2 regions of the Bacillus sp. PK6-16 genome follow, and region 2 is predicted to be linked to the other one. Evidence: riboswitches for the same ligand, from Rfam matches in the RefSeq annotation. Region 2 holds a riboswitch; the other holds the start of a gene.
The links. Region 2 has a riboswitch for cyclic di-AMP ahead of M1D66_RS17835 (APC family permease). Riboswitches for the same ligand answer to the same signal wherever they lie in the genome.
Positions count from the first base shown of each region.

Region 1: it holds a riboswitch for cyclic di-AMP, as region 2 does, so the genes downstream of both, M1D66_RS23405 (SipW-dependent-type signal peptide-containing protein) here and M1D66_RS17835 (APC family permease) in region 2, are expected to answer to the same signal.

Region 1 covers NZ_CP096511.1:4,553,638-4,560,342, forward strand. Annotated here, with positions in the region: gene kdpB (potassium-transporting ATPase subunit KdpB) at 1-79, opposite strand, end outside; gene kdpA (potassium-transporting ATPase subunit KdpA) at 93-1,760, opposite strand; gene kdpF (K(+)-transporting ATPase subunit F) at 1,780-1,860, opposite strand; gene M1D66_RS23405 (SipW-dependent-type signal peptide-containing protein) at 1,857-1,961, opposite strand; cyclic di-AMP (ydaO/yuaA leader) riboswitch at 2,062-2,207, opposite strand; gene M1D66_RS23410 (hypothetical protein) at 2,342-2,464, opposite strand; gene M1D66_RS23415 (hypothetical protein) at 2,468-2,701, opposite strand; gene M1D66_RS23420 (hypothetical protein) at 2,715-3,101, opposite strand; cyclic di-AMP (ydaO/yuaA leader) riboswitch at 3,195-3,342, opposite strand; gene thiD (bifunctional hydroxymethylpyrimidine kinase/phosphomethylpyrimidine kinase) at 3,424-4,239, opposite strand; gene M1D66_RS23430 (thiazole biosynthesis adenylyltransferase ThiF) at 4,255-5,274, opposite strand; gene thiG (thiazole synthase) at 5,267-6,037, opposite strand; gene thiS (sulfur carrier protein ThiS) at 6,040-6,243, opposite strand; gene thiO (glycine oxidase ThiO) at 6,259-6,705, opposite strand, start outside.
Region 2 covers NZ_CP096511.1:3,499,384-3,506,088, forward strand. Annotated here, with positions in the region: gene M1D66_RS17835 (APC family permease) at 20-1,846, opposite strand; cyclic di-AMP (ydaO/yuaA leader) riboswitch at 1,991-2,137, opposite strand; gene M1D66_RS17840 (hypothetical protein) at 2,278-2,406, shown strand; gene panE (2-dehydropantoate 2-reductase) at 2,471-3,415, opposite strand; gene M1D66_RS17850 (hypothetical protein) at 3,591-5,066, shown strand; gene trhO (oxygen-dependent tRNA uridine(34) hydroxylase TrhO) at 5,276-6,235, opposite strand.

The sequences.
Region 1 (6,705 bases), 1.1 Mb from region 2:
TCGCTTGTCTAACTTCATCTTCTACAGCATGTATTTGGGACTCATTTAATTGTTTTTCTTTTACTACTACCGGTCTCATCATTTACCCTCCATTACTTCAATGTAAGAAATTCTGCAATTGGACCGAGTACTAACATTGGGAAGAATGTTAATGCACCGACAATTACAATTGTTCCGATGAAGATGCCACCAAATAAACTATTATCCGTACGGAACGTTCCGACTGTTTCTGGCACTACCGTTTTTTCTTTCAATGAAGCTGCCACAGCTAGCATCGTAATTAAACTGAAGTAACGTCCTAAAAACATAACTAAACCAGTCGTAATATTCCAAAACGGTGTATTATCTCCTAATCCTTCAAATCCAGATCCGTTATTCGCAGCTGACGATGTATATTCATATACCACTTGCGTCAAACCGTGGAAACCGGAATGAGAAATAGCATCCGTCCCTAAATTTGTTGAAAGAGCTAATGCCGAAAATCCTAAAATGAGCAATGGATGAAATAAAATCGTGACCGCGATTAATTTCATTTCCTTACCTTCAATCTTTTTACCTAAAAACTCTGGTGTCCGTCCAACCATTAACCCAGATATAAACACCGCGATAATTGCATACATAATAATGTTTACAAAACCTGCTCCAACGCCGCCATACACAGTATTTAACATCATATTTACAAGCGGAACTAAACCGCCAATTGGTGTTAACGTATCATGCATCGTATTAACAGCGCCTGTTTCAGCAGCTGTCGTTACCGTTGCGTATAGTGAAGAAAATACTGTTCCAAATCGTACTTCTTTCCCTTCTGTACTTCCTTGTACATGTTCGATACCCATTCCATTTAATGCCGGATTCCCATTTAGTTCAGATGTCGTAATCGTTATAAATCCTAGTAAAAACACCATAAAAAGTGATACGAAAAGGATGCGACCTTGTTTTTTATTTCCTACCATTCGTCCGTACGTAAATGGAAGTGCTGTTGGTAATAACATCATAAGCATCATTTGCAAAATATTACTCATTTGTCCTGGATTTTCAAAAGGATGCGTAGAGTTCGCTCCGAAAAATCCACCGCCGTTATTTCCAAGTTCCTTTATGGAAACGAATGATGCAACAGGTCCACGTAATATACTTTGCTTTGCCCCATCAATCGTTTGTGCTGTAACCGCCCCATCTAACGTTTGCGGTACGCCAAGTGCGACAAAAACTAGTGCCGCAATAAATGCGATAGGAAGAAACACTCTCGTTAACGCTCTCGTAAAATCAACGAAAAAGTTACCGAGTTCTTTTCCAGCAAGTCCTCTTATAAAAGCCATAACGAGCGCTAATGTCGTTGCTGGTGCCGCAAACATTAAAAATGTAATCCCGATTAATTGTGATAAATAGGATAAACCATTTTCACCGCTATAATGCTGTAAATTTGTATCAGCCATAAAACTAATCGCTGTATTAAAAGCGAGCGTAGGCTCCATCCCTTCAATATGCGCTGGATTTAGCGGCAGCACACCTTGTAATCTGAAAATGAAATATACAACAACAATCATAAATCCGTTGAGTAAAACTAATGATAATGCGTACTGTTTCCACGTTTGATTGTATTCTTTTACACCCGTAATTTTAAAAATAAGTTTTTCAAAAGGCCCAAATACTTTATCTAGCGTTTTGCTACCTTGAAAAGCTTTTTCTAAATAAACCCCCGTTGGCTTTGCTACTAAAATAAACAAGAGCATTGTAATAATGACTGCAACCCAAATCATAATGAATGATTCCCCCTAATTAAAACTTCTCTGGATTTAATAATGCATACACTAAATACACTGTAATTGCTGCGACAATAACCGATAAGACAATCATCATGATTGCTTTCCTTCTTTCACAACTTTATCTGACCAACTTGCAAGACTTGCCATTGATGCAACTAATAAAATAAAAATCCCGACCATTACAACATCTAACATAGCTATCCCTCGCTTTGTTTTTGTTAAAATTTACCATTTAAATATTAAAAAAGAACACTGAGCTCTACTCAGTGTTCAAAAAATGAACAACAAAAAGTAAACCTCCTCTCTAAACGCTTACGAGGTTAGCTGTCGGATTCGGGCCTAAAGAGTAGCCCTACTTTCAAAACTGAAAGATTCACCCCAAGTGACGATGCACAAAATTGGTTCCCCCGCTCCATTTCTGGAACTCAGCGATTTTAGGTTTTTTTGGAAATTTTATGAATGATTTATGAGAGTAAATATACTCCTCTATATTTCACTTGTAAAGGAGTAAATTACTGAAAATAATAATATTTATATTCATTTAAACGCTTACATTGAAGGTTATTACTATTATTTCATCTATTTTCTTTATTTCTCTTCTCTTTTCTTAAAAATGACCTTTTAAATATGAAATAAAAAGAGCGAATGACATGAAGTGCATAGCTTGTTGCACTCAGCATTCGCTCTTTTTTATTCAACCTTTATTCTCCTCGTAAAAATGCACGTAAATTTCTCCCGCGAATATAAACTTGTGTCAATTCTGCATGTAGCTGCTCATACTCGGTAATATCTACCTCTAAATACAAAGCATCTTTTGATGGTAATATAATATACGGCCCTGGAAAAAGGGGATCGATCTGAACCAATTCTTGAACTCGCTCTACCGATACTGCCCAACGATTTGCTATATCTCCAAGTAATAGTACCTTCATCATTTCTTCCCCCACCCTATTCAAAAAATAAAAAAGAAATATTATCACAATTTGTAAACACGACAAACTTAGCTCCAATTGTTTCATAGAGCCTCGCTGGATATCGTTTATTCCTTGTAACAACAGTAATAGGTGCTTGAAAAGAAAAGCGAATGTGTTCTGTTAAAAAACTAACGATTGGAAGCTCATCCCCTAGTAAAATCACCTTCTTAATACACTCACAAATACTAGTAAAGTCCTGCTCCTTACTGCAGCTATAAGTCCAATCAAACCCACAATTCCTAACTTCAGCCGCTATCTCTTCATTTGCTGTAAAAATAATTAACTCATGTTGAAATGATACTAAATCTCTTAAACTATTTACCTTACTTTCTTCTCCAACACAAATAAGTGTTAGTTCCATGTACCTCATCCTCCTTAGTATAAAAGAAATCAAACATAGATTGATATTCCCCTATACTAATCAGATCGATGAAGTGATGTATCCATCATGGCACCGTCCTCTCTCAAGACGCTTACGAAGTTAGCTGTCGGATTCGGACTTTGAGAGTAGCCCTACTTTCAAACTTGAAAGATTCACCCCTAGTGACACTGCACAAATTGGTTCCTCCGCTCCATATAATTGGACTCAGCGTTTACAAAAAAATGTATTCTGGCTGATATATTACTCCTGTATTTTGAAAAAGTAAACAGAAAAAAAGCCAGTTATAAAACTGGCTTTTCACTTATCTATCACGCGTTCTATTCACTTTATACGCAAAATGATTCGTCGGTCCATGACCACTACCAATATTCAATGGCTCTTCAATTGCTATACTAATAAATCGTTTTGCTTCTTGAACAGCATCTTCAATTGAGTATCCTTTCGCAAGTCCTGCTGTAACCGCTGAAGCAAATGTACACCCACTTCCATGCGTTTGCTTTGAAGGAATTCGCTCGCTTCTAAACTCAATAAATTTTTCTCCATCAAAGAGGAAATCAATTACTTCATTCCCTTGATATTCTGCATGTCCGCCCTTCATAAGCACATATTTAGCACCTAATTCATGCAATATTTTTGCAGCTACCTTACTATCTTCAACATTATGAATCTCCATCCCAGTTAACACTTCTGCTTCTGGGACATTCGGTGTTATAACAGTTGCTACTGGTAATAAATATTCTTTTAATGCTTGAACTGCTTCTTGCTGTAATAATGATGCACCGCCTTTTGCAATCATAACGGGATCTAGCACAATATTATTCCAGCCAAACTTTTTAATTTGTTCTGCAACAATTTGAATTATTTCACTACTAAATAACATTCCTAGTTTCACTGCATCTGGTGTTACATCCGTACCAATTGAATTCAGCTGTTCTGTAATACCTTCTAATGGAACAGGATATACCCCTTGAACGCCAAGCGTGTTTTGAGCAGTAATTGCCGTAATAGCCGTCATTCCGTATACACCAAGCTCTTGGAATGTTTTTAAATCTGCCTGAATTCCAGCACCGCCGCCGCTATCAGACCCTGCAATTGTTAAAGCTTTATTCACTTTCATCCCACTCATCCTTTTCTATCCAAAATAGCGATGATAAATCGTTTTTGCTTCGCTTATATCTTTCGTTCCATGTACGAGCACACGGCCATCTTTAAAGGCTACTAACCTCTTGTCTTCAACAGAAAATGATAGTAAATATGGATTTATATTTAAATCATTTACACGACCTTCCAACAACTCTTTATATTGTTCAAAATTCATTTCATCTTTATGAGGTGGTCTAATTTGAACTGTATTTCGCCCGCATAAAACTGCTGTTTTTGATGTGTTTTCTTTATTTAAATACGGATATAATGCATTCTCTCCGCATGAAGGACAATTATGCTGGCGAAGTTTTTGTACATTCATACATGAATACTCATTCTTCCACATATCAAACGATACCAGCCCATCTCGAAGTGATTCGTAATCTTCTACTAACAGTTTAAGAGCTTCTGTTACTTGATGAGAAACGACAAGAGATACAGCAGGTGATATAATACCCACTGTATCACATGTTGCCCCGCCAAGCGGAATCGACTGTAATAAACATGATAAACATGGTGTTTTACTAGGAAGGATTGTGTAAGAAAGACCGTAACTACCTACACATGCACCGTAAATCCATGGAATAGAATATTTTTGTGATATATCATTTACAATAAAGCGCGTTTCGAAATTATCAGTCGCATCAATAATTACATCAACATTTATAACAAGTTCTTCTAGCTCTTCAGCTGTTACATCTTGAACGAGAGCTTCTATTGTTACATCACTATTAATCTCTTCTAAACGTTTTTTAGCCGCTATAGCTTTTGGAAGATTATTCTTTACGTCGCTCTCTGCATACAATTGTTGTCTTTGTAAATTACTCCAATCTACATAATCACGGTCAACAATTGTTATCTTGCCAACACCTGCTCTTACAAACATCTCTGCATTTGCACTACCTAATGCACCTGCACCGATAATAAGCACATGCTTTTCTCTTATCTTTTGCTGTCCTTCTTCTCCAATTGGAGAAAATAGTTCTTGGCGAGAATATCGATTATTCAACTACGCTCATTCCTTCTAAAGGACTACTTGCAGTTGCACAACGTTTACGTGCAATACGACCTGCTTCAAATCCTAAACGGCCTGCTTCAATACTTAATTTCATTGCTTGTGCCATTTTAATAGGATCTTTTGCTCCTGATACAGCTGTATTTAATAACACGCCATCTGCTCCTAATTCCATTGCAAATGCCGCATCAGCTGGGCTACCAATACCGGCATCAACGATAACTGGTACTGTCGCTTGTTCAATAATGAAGCTCAAATTTAATGGATTTACAATACCAAGTCCTGATCCGATTGGAGATGCTCCTGGCATAATCGCATGCACGCCAAGCTCTTGTAATTTACGTGCTAATACAACATCATCAGATGTATACGGAAGTACGATAAATCCTTCTTCCAGTAACATTTCAGATGCCTTTAACGTTTCTACCGGATCAGGTAATAGCGTTCTATCATCACCAATAACTTCTACCTTTATCATGTCACAAAGCCCAGAAGCTTTTGCTAATTTTGCAATACGAACAGCCTCTTCAGCGTTTTTTGCTCCTGCTGTATTTGGTAATAACGTATATTTTTTCACATCAAGTTTCTCTAATAAATTAGGTTGCTTTGCATCAAAGATATCCATACGACGTACTGCAAACGTTAAAATTTCAGCTTCAGAAACGTCAATTGCCTTTTGCTGTACGTCAAAATCAGGGAATTTACCTGTTCCTAATAAAAGTCTAGAATGAAATGAAAATGGTCCAATGTTTAACATAATCAACCGCCTCCTACGAAAGTTACAATCTCAATTTGGTCTCCATCAAAAACAGATGTATCTGTATGATCATCTTTTTGTAAAATATCTTTATTACGCTCTACTACAACAATTCTGTTATCTAGCTCTAAATGTGTAAGTAGCTCAGCTACTGTTTTTACACTCGCTGGCACTTCAATTTGGTTACCATTAATTTTTAAATTCAAACTTCCATCCCCTTTCTAAACTCTTCTAGAAAGCAATGAATCTAGCAAATGATTCTCTTGCTTTCCTTCTATTAAATCAGCCATATATTGGCCAGAAATAGGACTTAATAAAATACCGTTTCGATAATGGCCCGTGCAAGCATATAAACCTTTTATTTCTTCATGCTCTCCCATATAAGGAGCTTCATGATTCGATTGTGGTCTTAATCCTGCCCACGTGCTTTCCCATTCTGCTTCTTTTAAAGCTGGCAATATTGTATAAGCACGCTCTAATATAGAAGTTATACTTTCTGGCTGCACAGTTTTATTGAACGTATGTGGCTTCATTGTTGCCCCAATTACGTAACGTCCACCACGCTTTGGAGTAATGTAAAACCTTTCTTGAAAAATAGGTGCTTTTAAAAGTTGTTTTCTACTTCTTACCGCAACCACTTCTCCTTTAACTGGATATGTACCCCAATC
Region 2 (6,705 bases):
GCTATCCTTAAAAATCTTCTTATTTTTTCAAATGATATGGAACTGTCGTAATAACAACATTTCTTTTATAAAGTAAATACGCACGTATGAGTAAACTGGATTGATTATGAAGAATGTTATGCCAACCTTTTTTTGGAATAAACTGTGGTATAACGACCGTAACACGGTAATTCGATTCACTCGCCTTATATTGCACTGTATCGATAAACTTCGTTAGCGGCTGAATAATACTTCTATAATGAGAATGTAATGTAACAAGCCTTACTTCAGGTTGCCACTTCTTCCATTTCTCTTCAAATTTCTTTTCCTCTTCTCTGTCAAAAGCAACATATACTGCGATAACTTGATCTGCCGAAAGGGATTTCGCATAGTTCAATGAATTTTCTACTACATGGGTCATACCTGCTACAGGAACGACAATTACATTCCCCTCAATTGGAATAAGAGGTTCGCAAGTTTTTAAACTTAATTGATCACCCACTGCATCATAATGCTTCTTAATTCGATGGAATAAGAAGATAATAACTGGTAAGAAAATAAGAATCGACCAAACTTGTGCAAATTTAGTTAAAAAGAACATGCTCATTACGATAAAACTAATAACTGCACCAATTAAATTAACCGTTAATCTTAAAGCCCATCCTTCAGGCTTTTCGCGAAGCCATTTTAATACCATCCCTGTTTGAGAAAGTGTAAATGGAATAAATACACCTACTGCATATAGTGGAATTAAATGTTCTGTTTGTCCTTGGAAAGCTACAATTAAAATAATCGAAGCAACTCCAAGTATAATAATACCGTTTGAGTAACCTAGACGGTCTCCTCTAATCGTAAACATTCTCGGTATGAATTTATCTTTTGCAAGGTTAACCGCTAATAAAGGAAATGCAGAATAACCTGTATTAGCAGCGAGAATTAATATTAAAGCTGTTGTACCTTGTATGAAATAGTACATGAAATTACGTCCAAATGTTTGTTCAGCAATTTGAGAAACAACTGTTACTTCTTTACTCGGAGTCACTCCGTAATAATAAGCTAAAAATACAATTCCTGAAAATAACACAGCAAGTAATGCACCCATTGCAAGCAATGTTTTTGCAGCATTGTTTGGCGCAGGATCTTTAAAGTTCGGAATTGCATTTGAAATTGCTTCAACACCTGTTAAAGCAGAACTACCTGATGCAAATGCTCTTAGTAATAAAAATAAACTAATCCCTGCAACTGGTGTACCAATCGGCGCATGTAAAGTGGGTGAAACATGACCAGTTAAAATATTATATATGCCCACACCAATTAATATAAATAGTGCTAAAACGAATAAATAAACAGGATATGCTAAAACGGAAGCTGATTCCGTTACTCCCCTTAAATTTAATATCGTAATTAATATAACAAATATAACCGCAATAATTACGTTGTGTGCATGTAAGCTAGGAAACGCAGACGTAATTGCATCTGTACCAGCGGACACACTTACCGCAACAGTTAAAATATAGTCAACTAATAAAGATCCTCCAGCAATTAAGCCTGGATTCATCCCTAAATTTTCTTTTGATACAACATACGCTCCCCCGCCATGCGGATAAGCAAAAATAATTTGACGATAAGATAAAATAAGGGCTGTCAATAATACTAATACCCCAACAGCGATCGGAATGGAATACCAATAAGCGATCGCTCCAACACCTGCTAAAGCAATTAAAATTTGCTCTGGACCGTAAGCAACTGATGACAATGCGTCAGAAGATAAAATAGCTAAAGCTTTCGTTTTATTAAGCTTTTGTTCTCCAAGCTCCGTTGATTTTAACGGTCTTCCAATTAAAAATCTTTTAATAGATGAAACCAATGCTGTCCACTCTCCAATAATTTTGTACGAACTTTTCTGCTTGTTACAGCCAGTAAACTATTTCCTCAGAAAACAAAAAATGTCTACAAGCCATAGCGAAATAGACTTGTAGACATTATTTTTTTTGTCGCACAAGCTCCACCTTCCTTCTCAATATAACGCTTACGAGGTTAGCTGTCGGATTCGGGCCTATGAGTAGCCCTACCTTTTTTAAGGATTCACCCCATCGGATTATGTACTAATCCGTAAAAACGGGTCCCCCGTACCATGCGGTTTCAGCGATTTAGAAAATTGAAACTGTGGATTATAATACTCCTTTATTTTCAAAAAGTAAACAAAAATTTTCAATAAGAAAAAAATTAAAATGATTGTGCATAATCCACTGAGAAATATACATAATGAATACTAAAAAATCCGCAAAGGAGACCCATATGTCTAAAGAAAAGAAGCCTATTTTTTCCGATTCATATTTAGATGCAGTAGCAAATGAAATTAATCAGTTATATGGTAAACGTGAACAGGAAATAAATTTGACAGATAGAACGAAAAGAAATAAATAATTTGTCATACAAAAAAATAAAAAAGATAGCAATACACTTATATATTGCTATCTTTTTTATTTTTTCATACATCTAATTCTATTACAGATCTGTTAAAGGTCATCTCTTCATACACCTTTAAATTTTGATATATAGTGCCTAATAATGGTGCCGCTATAGAAAATTTCTCTGCTACATCCAGTAAATATCCTTGCAAGTGCTTCCCTTCAATAAACGAACCCTTCTCCATATCACGTTGCATCGATGACTTCATATCATACGAAATTTTATCAATTGTTTTCATATGTTCCTCGGCAATATTTTCCTTTACGGGAGCTCCTAATACTCTCATGATTTGTACAGATTCCTCAAATACATTACGGATAAAATCACGGCCGCCTTCACTTTCACGGATTGGTCCAATTGGTGCACGCATTAACGTTGTCACACCGGACATTACAGTAATAAATAAATATTTATGCCACATATCTTGCGTAATATTTTCACTTAAAACAAAACTAGATTTCGTACCTGCAAATGCTTTAGAAATATGCTTTACTCTCTCTGAATTTTGAGACTTAATTTCTCCAAACACAAGTCTGTTGGCAGCGCTAGTTTGTACAATTTCTCCTTGATCGTTTAACGTCGTCTCGATAAAGCATAAACCGCCAATTACTTTTTCTTCGCCGAATTCTTTTTGTAATAGCGATAAATGAGCGATACCATTTAACAATGGAATGATTACAGTATTTTCGCCAACAAACGGCTTCAAATCTTGAATTGCCTCGTTTAAGTGATACGCTTTTGTTGAAAATAAAATGACATCAAATGGAGAAGTTCTCTCTTCTTTCGTTATTAATTTCGGTTGAAAGGAAAAATCCCCGTTAACACTTCGGATTACAAGTCCTCTTTCCTCTAATTGTTTTTTCCGTTTACTACGAACAAGAAATGTAACATCTTCTCCCTTTTCGACTAATCTGCCACCAAAAAATCCTCCGACTCCACCAGCGCCTAATACTAAAATCCGCATACAGCATCCCCCTTTTCAAAATAAAATTTTATAACTTTTAGTATACATAACATTATACATGTCCTCTGCTAAATAAGCTGAATTTTCACTCTCAATCGGGTATAAAACAGTGGTTATTTTCAAATAAATTTGGGCATGTTGTTTCTATAGCATATACGGAAAGGAAACAATGTAGATGGAGGTAATACAAGCAATTGAGGAAAAAGATGTAGCAACAGCTATATTTCAATTTATATTCCCGTTTTCTTTTAAAACTGGATATGAACAAAATATGTTCCCTTTCTTACAAAAAAACGATTTTCGTCCTTTTCGGCTCGATCATCTCGATGATGAAAATACATATTATGGGGAGTTTAAAGTTTCACATCAAAATATGGAAGCATACTATCTTTCATTTACCAATAAAATTCTCTTTCCTCACTCAGAGCATCAAAAGGGCTTGCAACGTTATTCAAAGGACCTTAACTTAACTGGACATTTAACAACAAACCTTATTTCAATCCCATTCAAGATACACTCTATTGATGTAACACTTTGTCCTTATGAACTTGGCTTCTTAACAATTCGAACAGAAGTAAACACTGCTCCAAACATGACTTTATCTGAAGCAATCGAATTCGCTGCTCGCTTCCGTGTACTTGAAACTAAAAATGATACAAATGAGACTATTTGTATTGAATGTAACGGAAAAAAGTATTCCCAAGTTGAAAAATTCATTTTTGGTTATTTATTTCATGGCGTAACTGATTTCTTTGAAAAGAAGAGATTAAGAAGTTCATACTTTCAAACCTTCCCTTTCTTCGAAGACCAAAGAATGTACGTCCAAACTTTATTGTCACTAAAAGAAGGTATGGAACTTAACGAAGTGGATGTTTATCGTACTTCTAGTCTTTCCGGATTAACAAGTGATGGTAAGCCATATGTGAGTGCAAATAACCTTCCTTACATTCATGACTATTTAAAAAAACACGCTTACCAGAGATGGGCTCCAAATCGTTATTTCATAATGGAAGAACATATTTTTACATGTGTAACAAATGAAGGAGAACGCGAAATCGCTAAACTTGCTAGTCAAATGTACGGGGAATTTTATTACGCTTTATTATTAAACCTATTCCATAAAATTGTTTTATTAAAAATGGCGAACGCCTATGCTGAGCTAAATATTGAACAAGATACTAATGAAATAGAGAAATTAATTTATTCGATCAATTCGTTCACTGCTAATTATTTTTCTTTAGAATTAGTATCCCAATCACAGAGTGAAGATATTTTCTTCCGCTTAAGAAAACTTTTTAATATTGAGGTTCTATACTCGAACGCGAAACAAAATCTTGATAGTTTGTTTAAATATCAAGAAAATGTCGCCTCTAAAAAAGATAGCCTTTTATTATTAATTTTAACGCTCTACTCTGTAGTGGGCCAAATGTTAGGGTTTACTATGATTGACCTTTTAAGAAACACCGATTCAAACAAAATATCGTCACCTCTTGAATTTTTCGCTCTATTAATTGCGATTAGCGGCATTGTCATTTCACTTATTTTAGGAGCCCAAAGTTTATACCAATGGGGTCTACAACATAAACGAAGAAAAGCTTGGGTAAAACAAACTGTACTTTCTGCCGTTAAAGAGAAAGAAGATAAAAATTAAAGAAGATTATTTTCAAATTCTTGGCCCGCTGCAGTAAGTGAATTTTTATCAGCGATTTTCCCATTATATCGGCGCAACTCGAAATATATCAGCGATTTTTTTAATATATCGACTTACCGACAAAAACCGACAAATAACAGGACCGGATAATAAAAAAAGGGTGCTCCAAAATTAAACTTGGAGTACCCCTTTTATTATACGAATTCAGTTTACTTCCCTGCTTCGATTTGCTCTAATGCAGCAGCTACTTGCTCTTCCGTTAATTCATGTTGTATTACGTAGCGGTTACGTGGACTTACACGACATTCATGAGAACATGCACGTAAATATTTCGCTTCGTTTTCTTCAGAACATAAAATTTTCTTATTACATTCTGGATTTGAACAGTTTACATAGCGCTCACAAGGTTCACCTGTAAAGTGGTCTTTACCAACGATAACATGTTCTTTTTGGTTTACTGGTACAGCAATACGCTCATCGAACACGTAACATTGTCCATCCCAAAGCTCACCTTGTACCTCTGGGTCTTTTCCGTACGTTACAATTCCGCCGTGAAGCTGACTTACATCTTCATAGCCTTCACGAACTAACCAACCAGAAAACTTCTCACAACGAATTCCGCCTGTACAATAAGTTAAAATCTTTTTACCTTCAAGTACTTCTTTATTTTCACGAATCCAATCTGGTAATTCACGGAATGATTCGATATCAGGTTTAATCGCACCTTTGAAGTGACCTAAATCAAACTCATAATCATTTCGTGCATCAATGATAACTGTATCTTCTTGTTTCATTGCTTCATAAAAATCTTTTGGTTCTAAATACTTGCCAGTTATTTCGTGTGGGTTAATGTCATCTTCTAGACGAAGTGTAACTAACTCTGGACGAGGACGCACGTGCATTTTCTTGAATGCATGACCATCAGCTTCATCTATTTTAAATACAATACCGTCAAAACGTGGATCATTGTTCATTGCTTCCATGTATTTCTCTGTTTGTTCTACAGTTCCTGAACAAGTTCCGTTAATACCTTCTTTCGCTACAAGAATTCTTCCTTTTAATTCAAGTGAATTACAAAATTCTAAATGCTCTGCCGCGAATTCTTCTGGGTTTTCAATTGTTGTGTACATGTAATATAGTAATACTCTGTATGGTTTTGTAGTTGCCAATGTATTTCTACCACCTATCTAATTTTTAAAATCATGTATAAGTTAACGTTCATATCAAAACATATATAATAAGAAAATGAATCCCATTTTCTTTTCTTTATACTATTTTCTATCAGTTAACAAAAATAAAAAACAAGATTACACATCAAAACACTATGGTTATGTTGTAATCCCAATATATTATATATCATACAAATGCAATTCCATCAATTAATATGCTGGATTATCGGCTTTATGTTCACATAAATTTCAAAATTGACCCTTTAATTTATTATGTTTCCCCACGTCATCACACCATAAACTCCCAATTTATTTTACGTTATCACACCATCCATTGCATAAAGGCATATAATTTGCATTAAGGAAACTTTCGTGTTCAAATGAAATTATCATATAACATATTTAAATGTATTGAAATAATGAGTAAGAATAAATACAATAATTTCATCAAGTTAACATTTTAAAGGGGA